2 linked regions of the Caballeronia sp. LZ062 genome follow. The protein of the gene in region 1 interacts with the protein of each later gene in a pairwise test. Links are inferred from orthologs where the notes say so. Each region holds a gene or a part of one and is shown in the gene's direction. Other genes may lie near its edges.

What was found. Proteins that work in one complex are often made in the same cells at the same time.
Region 2: the proteins of P9239_RS10330 (region 1) and P9239_RS12435 interact in binary tests that used the Escherichia coli proteins (3 or more experiments, as listed by UniProt). The link is inferred for Caballeronia sp. LZ062 from one-to-one orthologs.

The regions. Positions count from the first base shown.
Region 1 is NZ_JARTWB010000002.1:906,534-915,300, forward strand. The notes cover bases 2,689-6,132. They hold P9239_RS10330 (2-oxoglutarate dehydrogenase E1 component), read left to right. Parts: upstream 2,689-3,070; coding sequence 3,071-5,932; downstream 5,933-6,132. Other genes in these bases: typA (translational GTPase TypA), read left to right, coding at 2,689-2,714; odhB (2-oxoglutarate dehydrogenase complex dihydrolipoyllysine-residue succinyltransferase), read left to right, coding at 6,025-6,132. Also shown: P9239_RS10320 (MarR family transcriptional regulator), read right to left, coding at 44-556; more of typA, read left to right, coding at 891-2,688; more of odhB, read left to right, coding at 6,133-7,338; lpdA (dihydrolipoyl dehydrogenase), read left to right, coding at 7,426-8,767. UniProt on the Escherichia coli protein: E1 component of the 2-oxoglutarate dehydrogenase (OGDH) complex which catalyzes the decarboxylation of 2-oxoglutarate, the first step in the conversion of 2-oxoglutarate to succinyl-CoA and CO(2).
Region 2 is NZ_JARTWB010000002.1:1,357,201-1,362,847, forward strand. The notes cover bases 1-2,986. They hold P9239_RS12435 (ATP-binding cassette domain-containing protein), read left to right. Parts: upstream 1-513; coding sequence 514-2,460; downstream 2,461-2,986. Other genes in these bases: P9239_RS12430 (glutathione peroxidase), read right to left, coding at 1-360; P9239_RS12440 (CaiB/BaiF CoA-transferase family protein), read left to right, coding at 2,482-2,986. Also shown: more of P9239_RS12440, read left to right, coding at 2,987-3,513; P9239_RS12445 (DUF2866 domain-containing protein), read right to left, coding at 3,510-3,773; DNA repair protein RadA, read right to left, coding at 3,932-5,320; alr (alanine racemase), read right to left, coding at 5,367-5,647. UniProt on the Escherichia coli protein: Genetic data indicate it may be involved in ribosome assembly or function.

The DNA.
Region 1 (8,767 bases):
AATTTTTCGGTGGTGAGTACGCAATGCCGGGGTCGATTGCTTGTCAGCGCAATGAACTGGCAGGCTTATCACCGCTTCCCGCCGGGCAGGCCGCAGGATCGCACGTATTGGCGAGAATGCGCCTGAGCATGCTCTTCAGGAAGCCGACTTCCTCCGGTGTGAAGCCCGCGAGCAACGCATCGAGAACGCGCGTGAAGATGGCGGGCACCTTTTCCGCCATCGCGCGGCCGTCGGCCGTGAGCGCGAGGCGCACCACGCGCCGGTCTTCTTCGCTGCGCACGCGCGACAGGAGCCCGCGCTTCTCCAGCCGGTCGATCAGGCGGGTCACCGCGCTCGCGTCGATGCCGTATTCCCGCGCAATATCCGCCGCCGTCAGGCACTTGCCGACAGCCAGCATGAAGACGATGCTCGCCTGCGTGCTCGTGATGCCGAGCTCGGACGTGGTGTGCTGCGTCACCATGTTCCACAGCGTCGACCGCACGCGGCTCAGCAAATAGCCGACGCTTTCGCTCAACACGTAGTTGTCGATCGCCGTGGGTTTGGGAGCGTCGCTCATGAGAAAAGTTTGTGCGAGTGCAATAGTTGACTAGGCAGGATTATAGGGGCGTGAATCGGCCGCTGCAACAGTCTTTTCGGAGACTGCTTAACAATCCGTGCGCGAAGGCCGGACGCATGGGCAGCTTTTGGGCAGCTTCGATGCTGACACGTGCGCGTGCTATAATTTTCGGTTCTCACCGCGCCGGGCCCGAAGAGTCATTTCAGATCGTCACGCCAAGCACCTGCTTGATGCGACTTCGTGACGCTTACCCGAGGGTCTGCCGAGCCATCAGCCATTGAGCGTTCCTGCTTGGCGGCCCTCGCTCCGACGGCGCACAACCAAGATACCTCTTATGACTCGCGCCCTCCGCAATATCGCCATCATTGCCCACGTCGACCACGGCAAGACCACGCTCGTCGACCAGTTGCTCCGTCAGTCGGGCACGTTCCGGGAAAATCAACAGGTCGCCGAGCGCGTCATGGACTCGAACGACATCGAAAAGGAACGCGGCATCACGATTCTCGCGAAGAACTGCGCGGTCGAATACGAAGGCACGCATATCAACATCGTCGATACGCCGGGACACGCCGACTTCGGCGGTGAAGTCGAGCGCGTGCTGTCGATGGTCGATTCCGTGCTGCTGCTCGTCGATGCCGTCGAAGGCCCGATGCCGCAAACGCGCTTCGTCACGAAGAAGGCGCTGGCGCTCGGTCTCAAGCCCATCGTCGTCATCAACAAGGTGGACCGTCCGGGCGCGCGCATCGACTGGGTGATCAACCAGACCTTCGATCTGTTCGACAAGCTCGGCGCTACCGAAGAGCAACTGGACTTCCCGATCGTCTACGCGTCGGGCCTGAACGGCTACGCGAGCCTCGATCCGGAAACCCGCGAAGGCACCATGCGGCCGCTCTTCGAAGCCATTCTGGAACACGTGCCGGTGCGCCCGGCCGATCCGGACGGCCCGCTGCAACTGCAAATCACCTCGCTCGACTACAACACGTACGTCGGCCGTATCGGCGTGGGCCGCATCGCACGCGGGCGCATTCGTCCCGGTATGCAGGTCGCGGTGCGCTCGGGTCCGGACGGCGCGATCCTCAATCGCAAGATCAATCAGGTGCTGTCGTTCCACGGTCTCGAGCGTGTGCAAGTCGAGGAAGCGCAGGCCGGCGATATCGTGCTGATCAACGGTATCGAGGAAATCGGCATCGGCGTGACGATCTGCTCGCCGGAGAATCCCGAGGCGCTGCCGATGATCACCGTCGACGAGCCGACGCTCACGATGAACTTCCTCGTGAACTCGTCGCCGCTCGCGGGCAAGGAAGGCAAGTTCGTGACGAGCCGCCAGATTCGCGACCGTCTTACGAAGGAACTGAACCACAACGTCGCGCTGCGCGTGAAGGACACCGGGGACGAAACCACGTTCGAAGTCTCGGGCCGCGGCGAACTGCACCTGACGATCCTCGTCGAGAACATGCGCCGTGAAGGCTACGAGCTGGCGGTCTCGCGTCCGCGCGTCGTGCTGCAGGAAATCGACGGCGTGAAGTGCGAGCCGTATGAAAACCTGACGGTCGATATCGAAGACCAGCATCAGGGCGGCGTGATGGAAGAGCTTGGCCGCCGCAAGGGCGAAATGCTCGACATGGCCTCGGACGGCCGCGGCCGCACGCGTCTCGAGTACAAGATTTCGGCGCGCGGTCTGATCGGCTTCCAGAGCGAATTTCTGACTCTCACGCGCGGCACGGGCCTGATGAGCCATACGTTCGATTCGTATGCGCCCGTCAAGGAAGGCTCGGTCGGCGAACGCCGCAACGGCGTGCTGATCTCGCAGGACGACGGCGCCGCTGTCGCCTACGCGCTGTGGAAGCTGCAGGATCGCGGCCGCATGTTCGTGTCGCCGGGCGACGCGCTCTATGAAGGCATGATCATCGGCATTCACAGCCGTGACAACGACCTCGTCGTTAATCCGATCAAGGGCAAGCAGCTGACCAACGTGCGCGCCTCGGGCACCGACGAAGCCGTGCGCCTCGTGCCGCCGATCCAGCTCTCGCTGGAGTACGCGGTCGAATTTATCGACGACGACGAGCTCGTCGAGGTGACGCCGCAGTCGATCCGTCTGCGCAAGCGTCACTTGAAGGAGCATGAGCGTCGTCGCGCGAGCCGCGAATCGGCGGAGTAAGTCGTCTCCGACGTTGCAGTTAAAAAGCCGCCTTCGGGCGGCTTTTTGTTTTCGACGCTCATCCCCGCGCATTAAAGAAATAGCTGTCGATGCCGACAATGACGCATGGCGCGCGCTCTTGCATCGACCGGAAACGCCCGCACATGCCCGTTGCAGAAGGGCGAATGGCTTCGCAACGGTGCGACGTCCGGTCATATGACGAATGCTTCTGTGCTATGCTATTCGGATTAGCTGTCGCTTTTTAGGTCCTTCCAAGCAGACTTGATTCGCGCAATCCGCTAAACGGTCAGGCCGTGTCGCGGAAGGTTTTGTAACCCGCACTTCCTCGAGAAACTCGAAGAAAGGTGAGCGTAAAAATGATGAAGCAATTCCAGTCGAACTCCTATTTGTTCGGCGGTAATGCTCCGTACGTCGAAGAGTTGTACGAGGCATATCTCGATAATCCCGCGTCAGTGCCCGAGACCTGGCGAGCCTATTTCGACGCGTTGCAGAACGTGCCTGCGTCGGACGGCACGAATCACAACGACGTGGCTCACGGCCCGATCGTCGAATCGTTTGCCCAGCGCGCGAAGTCCAACGGCTTCATCCCCCGCGAAGGCGCAACCGAAGACCTCGCCACCGCGCGAAAACAAGTCTACGTTCAGTCCCTCATCGGCGCGTATCGCTTCCTCGGCTCGCAATGGGCCAATCTCGATCCGCTCAAGCGCCGCGAGCGTCCGCATATTCCCGAACTCGAGCCTGCGTTCTACGACTTCACCGAAGCCGACATGGACCAGACGTTCAGCGCCACGAACCTGTATTTCGGTTTCGAGCGCGCGACGCTGCGCGAGATCGTCAAGGCATTGCGTGACACGTACTGCGGCACGATCGGCGCCGAGTACATGTATATCAGCGATCCCGAGCAGAAGCGCTGGTGGAAGGAGCGTCTCGAGTCGATCCGTTCGACGCCTGACTTCTCGAACGACAAGAAGAAGCACATCCTGAACCGCCTGACGGCCGCCGAAGGCCTCGAGCGTTTCCTGCACACCAAGTACGTCGGCCAGAAGCGTTTCTCGCTGGAAGGGGGCGAGAGCTTCATCGCGTCGATGGACGAAGTCGTGCGTCACGCGGGCAAGAACGGCGTGCAGGAAATCGTCATCGGCATGGCGCACCGCGGCCGTCTCAACGTGTTGGTCAATACGCTCGGCAAGATGCCGGCTGACCTCTTCGCCGAATTCGAAGGCAAGCACGTGGACGACCTGCCGGCCGGCGACGTGAAGTACCACAAGGGTTTCTCGTCGGATGTGTCGACCGAAGGCGGCCCGGTTCACCTGTCGCTCGCGTTCAACCCGTCGCACCTCGAAATTGTCAACCCGGTGGTCGAGGGTTCGGCGAAGGCGCGTATGGATCGCCGTGGCGATGAAGAAGGCCTGCAAGTCCTGCCGGTGCAGATTCACGGCGACGCGGCCTTCGCGGGCCAGGGCGTCGTGATGGAAACGCTGAACCTCGCGCAGACGCGCGGCTACGGCACGCACGGCACGCTGCATATCGTCATCAACAACCAAATCGGTTTCACGACGTCGGACCCGCGCGATTCGCGCTCGACGCTGTACTGCTCGGACGTCGTCAAGATGATCGAGGCGCCGGTGCTCCACGTGAACGGCGACGATCCCGAAGCGGTCGTGCTCGCCACGCAGCTCGCGATCGACTTCCGCATGAAGTTCCACAAGGACGTGGTGGTGGACATCGTCTGCTTCCGCAAGCTCGGCCACAACGAGCAGGACACGCCGGCGGTCACGCAGCCGCTGATGTACAAGACCATCGCGAAGCACCCGGGCACGCGCGCGCTGTATGCCGAGAAGCTCGTGCAGCAAGGCGTGATCACGGCCGAAGACGCCGACAACTTCGTGAAGGCGTACCGTCAGGCGATGGACGAAGGCCATCACACCATTGATCCGGTGCTCTCGAACTACAAGAGCAAATACGCGGTCGACTGGGTGCCGTTCCTGAACCGCAAATGGACGGACGCCGCCGACACCGCCGTGCCGCTCGCCGAACTGAAGCGTCTCGCTGAGCGCATCACGACGATTCCGGAGAACTTCAAGCTGCATCCGCTCGTCGAGCGCGTGATCAACGATCGCCGCGCGATGGGCCGTGGCGAATCGAAGCTCGACTGGGGTATGGGCGAGCATCTCGCGTTCGCGTCGCTGGTGGCATCCGGCTACGCGGTGCGTCTGACGGGCCAGGACTCGGGCCGTGGCACGTTCACGCACCGCCACGCCGTGCTGCACGATCAGAACCGCGAACGCTGGAACGACGGCACGTACATTCCGCTGCAGAACATCGCGGACAACCAGGCGAAGTTCACGGTCATCGACTCCGTGCTGTCGGAAGAAGCGGTGCTCGGCTTCGAGTACGGCTATTCGACCGCGGAACCGAACACGTTCGTCGCGTGGGAAGCGCAGTTCGGCGACTTCGTGAACGGCGCGCAAGTGGTGATCGACCAGTTCATCTCGTCGGGCGAAGTGAAGTGGGGCCGCGTCTCCGGTCTCACGATGATGCTGCCGCACGGCTACGAAGGCCAGGGTCCGGAGCACTCGTCGGCGCGTATCGAGCGTTTCCTGCAACTGTGCGCGGACCACAACATGCAAGTGGTTCAGCCGACGACGCCTGCGCAGATCTTCCATCTGCTGCGCCGTCAGATGATCCGCTTGTTCCGCAAGCCGCTCATCATCGCCACGCCGAAGTCGCTGCTGCGTCACAAGGAAGCGGTGTCGGACCTGTCGGAACTGGCGAAGGGCTCGTTCCAGCCGGTCATCGGCGAAGTGGACGAAAGCATCGACGCGAAGAAGGTCAAGCGCGTGGTCTGCTGCTCGGGCCGCGTGTACTACGACCTCGTCGCGCATCGCCGCGAAGCGAAGGCGAACGACATCGCCATCGTGCGTATCGAGCAGTTGTATCCGTTCGCGCACAAGCAGTTCGACGCGGAACTCAAGAAGTACGAAAACGCGACCGAAGTGGTCTGGGTGCAGGACGAGCCGCAGAACCAGGGTGCCTGGTTCTACATCGAGCACCATCTGCGTGAAGGCATGAAGGAAGGGATGAAGCTGGCCTACAGCGGCCGTCCCGCTTCAGCCTCGCCCGCGGTCGGCTATTACGCGAAGCACTACGAGCAGCAGAAGGCGCTCGTGGAAGGCGCGTTCGGCCGCCTCAAAGGCGCGCAAACCATCGCGAAGTAACACGCGGATGAACGAAGACCGGGCGAGCGGCGCTCCCCGGTCTCTTCGTTCGGCTCGCTCGTACACACAGAACGCATTAGGACAATACAGAAATGGCTATCGTAGAAGTCAAGGTTCCCCAGCTTTCCGAGTCGGTCTCGGAAGCAACCATGCTGCAATGGAAGAAGAAGCCGGGCGAGGCTGTCGCCCAGGACGAAATCCTGATCGAAATCGAAACCGACAAAGTCGTGCTCGAAGTGCCGGCGCCGTCGGCTGGCGTGCTCGCGCAGGTCATCAAGCATGACGGAGATATCGTCACCGCCGACGAAATCATCGCGAAGATCGACACCGAAGCGAAAGCAGGCGAAGCGCCCGCAGCCGCCGCCGCTGGCGACGCCGAAGTGAAGCCCGCGCCGCAAGCCGAGCCGGCAGTGGCGTCGTCGTCGGCGTCCGCGCAAGCGACCGCATCCGCGACGGGCGGTTCGGTCACGGGCGGCGCTACGTCGCCGGCCGCAACCAAGATTCTGGCCGAGAAGGGCGTGTCCGCCGACCAGGTGTCAGGCACCGGCCGCGACGGCCGTATCACGAAGGGCGACGCGCTCGCCGCGCAAGCCGGCGCACCCGCTGCCGCGAAGGCACCGGCTCCGGCCGCTGCGCCCGCGAAGGCCGCGAAGCCTTCGCTGCCGCAAGTCAACGCGCCCGCATCGGCTGATCAGTGGCTGAAGGATCGCCCGGAACAGCGCGTGCCGATGTCGCGTCTGCGCGCGCGTATCGCCGAGCGCCTGCTCGAATCGCAGCAAACCAACGCCATTCTGACGACGTTCAACGAAGTCAACATGGCGCCGGTCATGGATCTGCGCAACAAGTACAAGGACCGCTTCGAGAAGGAACACGGCGTGAAGCTCGGCTTCATGTCGTTCTTCGTGAAGGCCGCCGTCCACGCGCTGAAGAAGTTCCCGCTCGTGAACGCGTCGATCGACGGTAACGACATCGTCTATCACGGCTACTTCGACATCGGTATCGCGGTCGGTTCGCCGCGCGGTCTGGTCGTGCCGATCCTGCGCAACGCGGATCAGATGAGCCTCGCCGACATCGAAAAGAAGATTGCCGAGTTCGGCGCGAAGGCGCGCGACGGCAAGCTGTCGATCGAAGAAATGACGGGCGGCACGTTCTCCATCTCGAATGGCGGCGTGTTCGGCTCCATGCTCTCGACGCCGATCATCAACCCGCCGCAGTCCGCCATTCTCGGCGTGCACGCGACGAAGGAACGCGCTGTGGTCGAAAACGGCCAGATCGTGATCCGTCCGATGAACTACCTCGCGCTCTCGTACGACCACCGCATTATCGACGGCCGCGAAGCCGTGCTGTCGCTCGTCGCCATGAAGGACGCGCTGGAAGATCCGGCTCGCCTGCTGCTGGACCTGTAAGAAGCAATTCGCCTCGATGCGCGCGATAGGCTCGCGCGCATCGCACGAGGCAGCTCCGCATGAGCGGAGATAGACCAAAGGAAAGTCATGTCCAAGGAATTTGATGTCGTCGTGATCGGCGCGGGCCCGGGCGGCTATATCGCGGCGATTCGCGCAGCGCAACTCGGCAAGACGGTTGCGTGTATCGAGAAGTGGAAGAACCCGGCCGGCGCGCTGAAACTCGGCGGCACGTGCCTGAACGTGGGCTGCATTCCGTCGAAGGCGCTGCTCGCGTCCTCGGAAGAATTCGAAAACACGTCGAAGCATCTGGCCGATCACGGCATCAGCGTGTCCGACGTGAAGCTCGATGTGTCGAAGATGCTGGCGCGTAAAGACGGCATCGTCGAGAAGATGACGAAGGGCATCGAGTTCCTGTTCCGCAAGAACAAGATCACGTGGCTCAAGGGTCACGGCAAGTTCACCGGCAAGACGGACGCCGGCGTGCAGATCGAAGTGTCGGGCGAAGGTGAGACGGAAACCGTCACGGCGAAGAACGTGATCATCGCGACGGGCTCGAAGGCGCGTCATTTGCCGGGCATTCCGGTCGACAACAAGCTGATCGCCGACAACGAAGGCGCGCTCTCGTTCGATTCCGTGCCGAAGAAGCTCGCCGTGATCGGCGCGGGCGTGATCGGTCTGGAACTCGGCTCGGTGTGGCGGCGTCTGGGCGCCGAAGTGACCGTGCTCGAGGCGCTGCCGCAATTCCTCGCTGCAGCGGACGATTCGCTCGCGAAGGAAGCTGCCAAGCAGTTTAAGAAGCAGGGTCTCGACATTCACCTCGGCGTGAAGATCGGCGAAGTAAAGACGACCGGCAACGGCGTGTCGATCGCGTACACGGACAATCACGGCAACGCGCAAACGCTGGAAGCGGACCGCCTGATCGTGTCGGTCGGACGCGTGCCGAACACGGACAACCTCGGTCTTGACGCCATCGGCCTGAAGGCGAACGAGCGCGGCTTCATCGACGTGGACGATCACTGCGCGACGAGCGTGCCGGGCGTGTACGCTATCGGCGACGTCGTGCGCGGCCCGATGCTCGCGCACAAGGCGGAAGACGAAGGCGTGGCGGTGGCGGAAATCATCGACGGACAAAAGCCGCATATCGACTACAACTGCGTGCCGTGGGTCATCTACACGGAACCGGAAATCGCGTGGGTCGGCAAGACCGAGCAGCAGCTCAAGGCCGAAGGCCGCGAGATCAAGACCGGCCAGTTCCCGATGATGGCCAATGGCCGCGCGCTGGGCATCGGCCGGGCAGAAGGCTTCGTCAAGATGATCGCGGATGCGAAGACCGACGAGATTCTCGGCGTGCATATCATCGCAGCAGACGCGTCGGATCTGATCGCAGAAGCGGTCGTCGCGATGGAGTTCAAGGCGGCGTCGGAAGACA
Region 2 (5,647 bases), 450 kb from region 1 along the record:
GCCCGGCTCCTTCTCGGTCAGATACTTGAAGAGCGGATGCGCGTTCGGCCCGTTGACGTCGATCTTCGCGAACATCGGAAACGTGACGCCGTAGTTCGACTCGCAGAAGCTGCCGATCTGCGCCGCGTCGCCCGGCTCCTGCTTGCCGAACTGGTTGCACGGAAAGCCGAGCACCTCGAAGCCGCGCCCCGCGTACAGCGTGTACAGCTCTTGCAGGCCCCTGTACTGCGGCGTGAAACCGCATTCGCTCGCGGTGTTCACGATCAGCAGCACCTTGGCGCGGTACGCGTCGAGACTCGTGGTCGTGCCGTCGAGCCGCTGTGCCGTGAAGCCGTAGATGCTGTCGGTGGTCGAATTCATGCCGTGCTCCGCGCGTTGAAATAGTGAAAGTCAGGCGATGCTACTCCCCTGCGCGTTCGGCCGCCATTAGCCGAACGGACGACCCCTTGCGGGATACGCGCCCGGTCTAAAATAGCGGTTTCCTTCAGTCCGCGCTCTTCGCCGCCCTCCGACGTGATCCGCTTCAAACAGTTCAGCCTGTCCCGCGGCACAAAGCCGCTTTTCGAAGACACGAGCTTCACGCTCAATCCGGGCGAGAAAGCCGGTCTCGTCGGCGCGAACGGCGCGGGCAAATCCACGCTCTTTTCCGTGCTGCGCGGCGAGTTGCACGCGGACGGCGGCGATTTCTCGATGCCGCCGTCGTCGCGCATCGCGCATGTCGCGCAGGAAACGCCCGCCGTGGATCGCACCGCGCTCGACTACACGCTCGACGGCGACACGCAGTTGCGCACCATCGAAGCGCGGATCGCGGCGGCGTCCGCCGCGCACGACGGCGCGGCCGAAGCCGAAGCCCACGCCGCTTTCGCCGATGCCGACGGCTACACCGCGCCCGCCCGCGCGGAAACGCTGCTGCTCGGGCTCGGCTTCACGCTCGAACAGACGCGCGAGCCGGTGGCGAGCTTCTCGGGCGGCTGGCGCATGCGTCTGAACCTCGCGCAGGCGCTGATGTGTCCGTCCGACCTGCTGCTGCTCGACGAACCGACGAACCACCTGGACCTCGACGCGATCGTCTGGCTGGAAGACTGGCTCGGCCGTTATCCGGGCACGCTCGTCGTGATCTCGCACGACCGCGAGTTTCTCGATGCGGTGTGCAACGTCACGCTGCATCTGGAGAACCGGCAGGTCAAGCGTTACGGCGGCAACTACAGCCAGTTCGAAGTGCTGCGCGCGCAACAGCTCGCGTTGCAGCAAAGCGCCTACGAGAAGCAGCAGAAGACGGTGCAGCATTTGCAGAGCTTCATCAACCGCTTCAAGGCCAAGGCCACCAAGGCGAAGCAGGCGCAAAGCCGCGTGAAGGCGCTTGAAAAAATGGAACTGATCGCGCCCGCGCACGCCAGTTCGCCGTTCACGTTCGAATTCCGCACGCCGGATGCCGCGCCGAATCCGATGATGGTGATGGAAGACGTGCGCTGCGGTTATCGCAGCGACGAAAGCGTCGAGATTCCGATTGTCGAAGGCGTGACGCTGTCGATCCAGAACGGGCAGCGCATCGGTCTGCTCGGCGCCAACGGTCAGGGCAAGTCCACGCTCATCAAAACGCTCGCCGGCACGCTAGACGCCCTCTCGGGTCACGTGCGGCAAGGCAAGGGCTTGCAGATCGGCTATTTCGCGCAGCATCAACTCGAAACCCTGCGCCCGGACGACTCCGCGCTCGCCCATCTCGCGCGCCTCGCGCCCGACACGCGCGAGCAGGAACTGCGCGACTTTCTCGGCAGCTTCAACTTTTCGGGCGACATGGCCACCGCGAAAATCGCGCCGTTTTCCGGCGGCGAGAAGGCCCGGCTCGCGCTCGCCCTCATCATCTGGCAGAAGCCCAATCTGCTGCTGCTCGACGAACCGACGAACCACCTCGATCTCGAAACGCGTCACGCGCTGACCATGGCGCTTGCGCAATTCGAGGGCACGCTCATTCTCGTGTCGCACGACCGCCATCTGCTGCGCGCCACCACCGACACGTTCATGCTGGTGGCGAAGCACCGGCTGAGTCCGTTCGACGGCGATCTCGATGATTATCGCGACTGGCTTCTGCAACATGCCGCCCAAACGCGCGCCGCCGCAAAGGAAGCGAACGGCGCGGCATCGGACTCCGGCAACGCGCAGGACAACGCGCTCAACCGGAAGGAGCAGCGCAGGCAGGAAGCGCAGGAGCGGCAGAAGCTCTCGCATTTGCGCAAGCCGCTGCAGTCGCGCATCGCGAAGATCGAGAAGGAAATGGACGCGCTCAATGCAGAGAAATCGACGCTCGATGCGTTCGTCGCCGATCCGGCGAGCTACGACGCCGCGATGAAGGCGAAGCTGACCGACACGATTCGCCGCCAGGGGGAAGTCAACGCGCGGCTCGAGACGCTCGAACTGGAGTGGCTCGAGGCGCACGAGGAACTCGAACAACTGAGCTCGTAATCCTCCACGGAGACCGACGACTTGACGACCTCTCCCGCTCTCGCCGGTCTTCGCGTGCTCGATCTGACGCGGCTTCTGCCCGGTCCGGTCGCTACGCTGCGCCTAGCCGAACTCGGCGCCGACGTGCTCAAGATCGAACCGCCGGGCGAAGGCGACTACGCCCGCTCGATGCTGCAAAGCGACGCCGACCGCGCGAGCGGCGCGCCGAGCGCGTTCTATCGGATCGTCAATCGCGGCAAGCGGTCGATGACGCTCGATCTGAAGACCGAAGCCGGTCGCGCGAGATTGATCGACCTCGCGCGCGATGCGGACGTGCTCGTCGAGAGCTTCCGGCCATCGGTCATGCAGCGGCTCGGCGTCGGTTACGACGTGCTGCGGCAAGCGAATCCGAGGCTCGTCTATTGCGCGATCACGGGCTTCGGCAGCAAAAGCGCGTTCGCCGACAAGGCGGGGCACGATCTCAACTACATCGCGTATGCAGGCGTGCTGGATCAGCTTGCCGAAGCGGACGGCGCGCCCATCGTGCCGAATTTCCAGCTGGCGGACCTGCTCGGCGGCGCACTCACGGCCGTCATGGAGATGCTTGCTGCGCTGTGGCACGTCGCGCGCGGCGGCGAAGGCCGCTTTCTCGACGTTTCCATGACGCACGCCGTCCATGCTAACAACGTGATGGCGCATGTCGCGCTCGCCAATTCCGACGAAGCCAGCACGCGCGCGGGCGCGGGACTGCTCAACGGCGGCGTGCCTTGCTACAACGTGTATCGCACGAAAGACGACAAGTTCATGGCGGTCGGCGCGCTCGAACTCAAGTTCTGGCAGACGCTATGCGGCGCGCTCGGCCGCCCGGACTGGGCCGCGCGGCACTGGAGTCTCGGGCAGGCCATCGGCGGCGCGGATGCGAAGGAACTCGCAGCACACGTGGCCGCGTGCTTTCGCGAGCGCACACGCGACGAATGGATCGCGCGACTCGAACCGCTCTATTGCTGCGTCGCGCCGGTGCTCACGCCGGCGGAAGCGGCGGTGCATCCGCTCTTTCGCGGCCGCGAAGACTAGCGTCGCGGCAAGGTCTGGCGCGGCTGCCGTTCGTCGTCGACGAGAACGTGCTTGCGGCCTGTGACATGACGGCGGATGGTGGCGACGACTTCGGCCTCGGTCACATCCGCGGACACGACGCGCCGCGAAATCTGCCCTTCACCGTCGATCCATTCGACGATCCGGCATCCGCTGCCGAACGGCTGTTGCAAGGGCGCCGAGACGCGGCAGCCGCGCAGGTGAAACGCAGGCGCGGGCCGGGCTGTTTTGACATGTTTCAAAGCGTGGTCCTCTCGATCCTTCCAGTCACTTCGGCGCGGCGGCGCGTAGTGGCTTCATCCGCCGGTCCTTGGTCCCGAAAGGATAGGGAAACCGCGCCCGCACTAGGTTACAGCCGCGCGCGAGTTTCTTACGGCCCGTTACCGAGGGTCCGATCCGTTCATTCGAGATCCCGCACGCGGTCGATCGCTTCTTCGATGCGATCGACCGCGATCACCTTGAGACCGTCCACAGCTTGCTTCGGCGCATTGGCCTTCGGAATCAGCGCGACGGAGAAGCCGAGCTTGGCCGCTTCTTTCAGGCGATCCTGCCCGCGCGGCGACGGGCGAATTTCCCCGGCGAGCCCCACTTCGCCGAAGGTAATCAAGCCCTTCGGCAGCGGTTTGTTGCGCATCGACGAGTGAATCGCGAGCAGCACAGCGAGATCGGCGGCAGGTTCGGTGATCTTCACGCCGCCTACCGCGTTCAGAAACACGTCCTGATCGAAACATGCGATGCCTGCGTGCCGATGCAGCACCGCGAGGAGCAACGCGAGCCGGTTCTGTTCGAGACCGACCGCGAGCCGACGGGGATTCGGCACATGCGCAGTATCGACGAGCGCCTGCACTTCCACGAGCAGCGGCCGCGAGCCCTCCTGCGTCACGAGCACACACGACCCCGCGACGCTCTGCTCGTGCTGCGACAGGAACAGTGCCGACGGATTCGCGACTCCGCGCAGACCCTTCTCGGTCATCGCGAACACGCCGAGTTCGTTCACCGCGCCGAAGCGGTTCTTAAACGCGCGCACGAGCCGGAACGAGGAGTGGGTGTCGCCCTCGAAGTACAACACCGTATCGACGATATGCTCCAGCACGCGCGGCCCGGCGAGGCTGCCTTCCTTCGTCACGTGGCCGACCATGATGATGGCCGTACCCGTCTGCTTCGCGATGCGCGTCAACTGCGCTGCGCATTCGCGGACCTGCGCGACGGAACCCGGCGCGGACGTCAGCGCTTCGGAATAGACGGTCTGGATCGAATCGATGACGGCGACTTCGGGACGCTGCTCGTCGATAGCCGCCTGAATCTTTTCGAGCTGAATTTCGGCGAGCAGCGCGAGGTCCGCCGCCGCGCTCGCCGTGCCGCCGAGCAGCCCGAGCCGCTGCGCCCGCAGTGCGATCTGCGCGCCTGACTCTTCGCCGCTCACATACAGCGACGGCCGCTCGCGCGCGATTTCGGCGAGCGATTGCAGCAAAAGCGTCGACTTGCCGATGCCCGGATCGCCGCCGATCAGCACCACGCCGCCCGGCACCAGGCCGCCGCCCAGCACGCGGTCGAATTCACCGACGCCGGTCGTGAAGCGCGGCACGTCCGCCGCTTCGATGTCGGCGAGGCGCTGCACCGGCGAAATCTTCGCGAGCGCCTGAAAGCGATGCGCCGAGGGCGCCTGCTCCACCGATTCCACGAGCGTGTTCCACGCCCCGCATGCCGCGCACTGTCCGGTCCACTTCGGCGCTTGTCCGCCGCATTCGCTACAGATGTAAAGCGTCTTTGCCTTCGCTGCTTTTGCCACGTATTGCCTTTAGAGATTCATTGCTTATAACGCGATGCGCCCGCGCTCATTCCGCGCGGACCGGCACGCGTTGCGCGATCGCGCACATCAGCTCGTAGCCGATGGTGCCGCACGAGGCCGCCACGTCGTCGATCGGCAGGTTCGCGCCCCACAATTCGACGCGCGAGCCGATGCCCGCGTTCGGGCACGGTGTCAGATCGACGGTGAGCATGTCCATCGAAACGCGGCCGACAAGCGCCGTCCTCACGCCATCGACGATGACCGGCGTGCCTTCCGGCGCGATGCGCGGATAGCCGTCCGCGTAGCCGCACGCGACCACGCCGATGC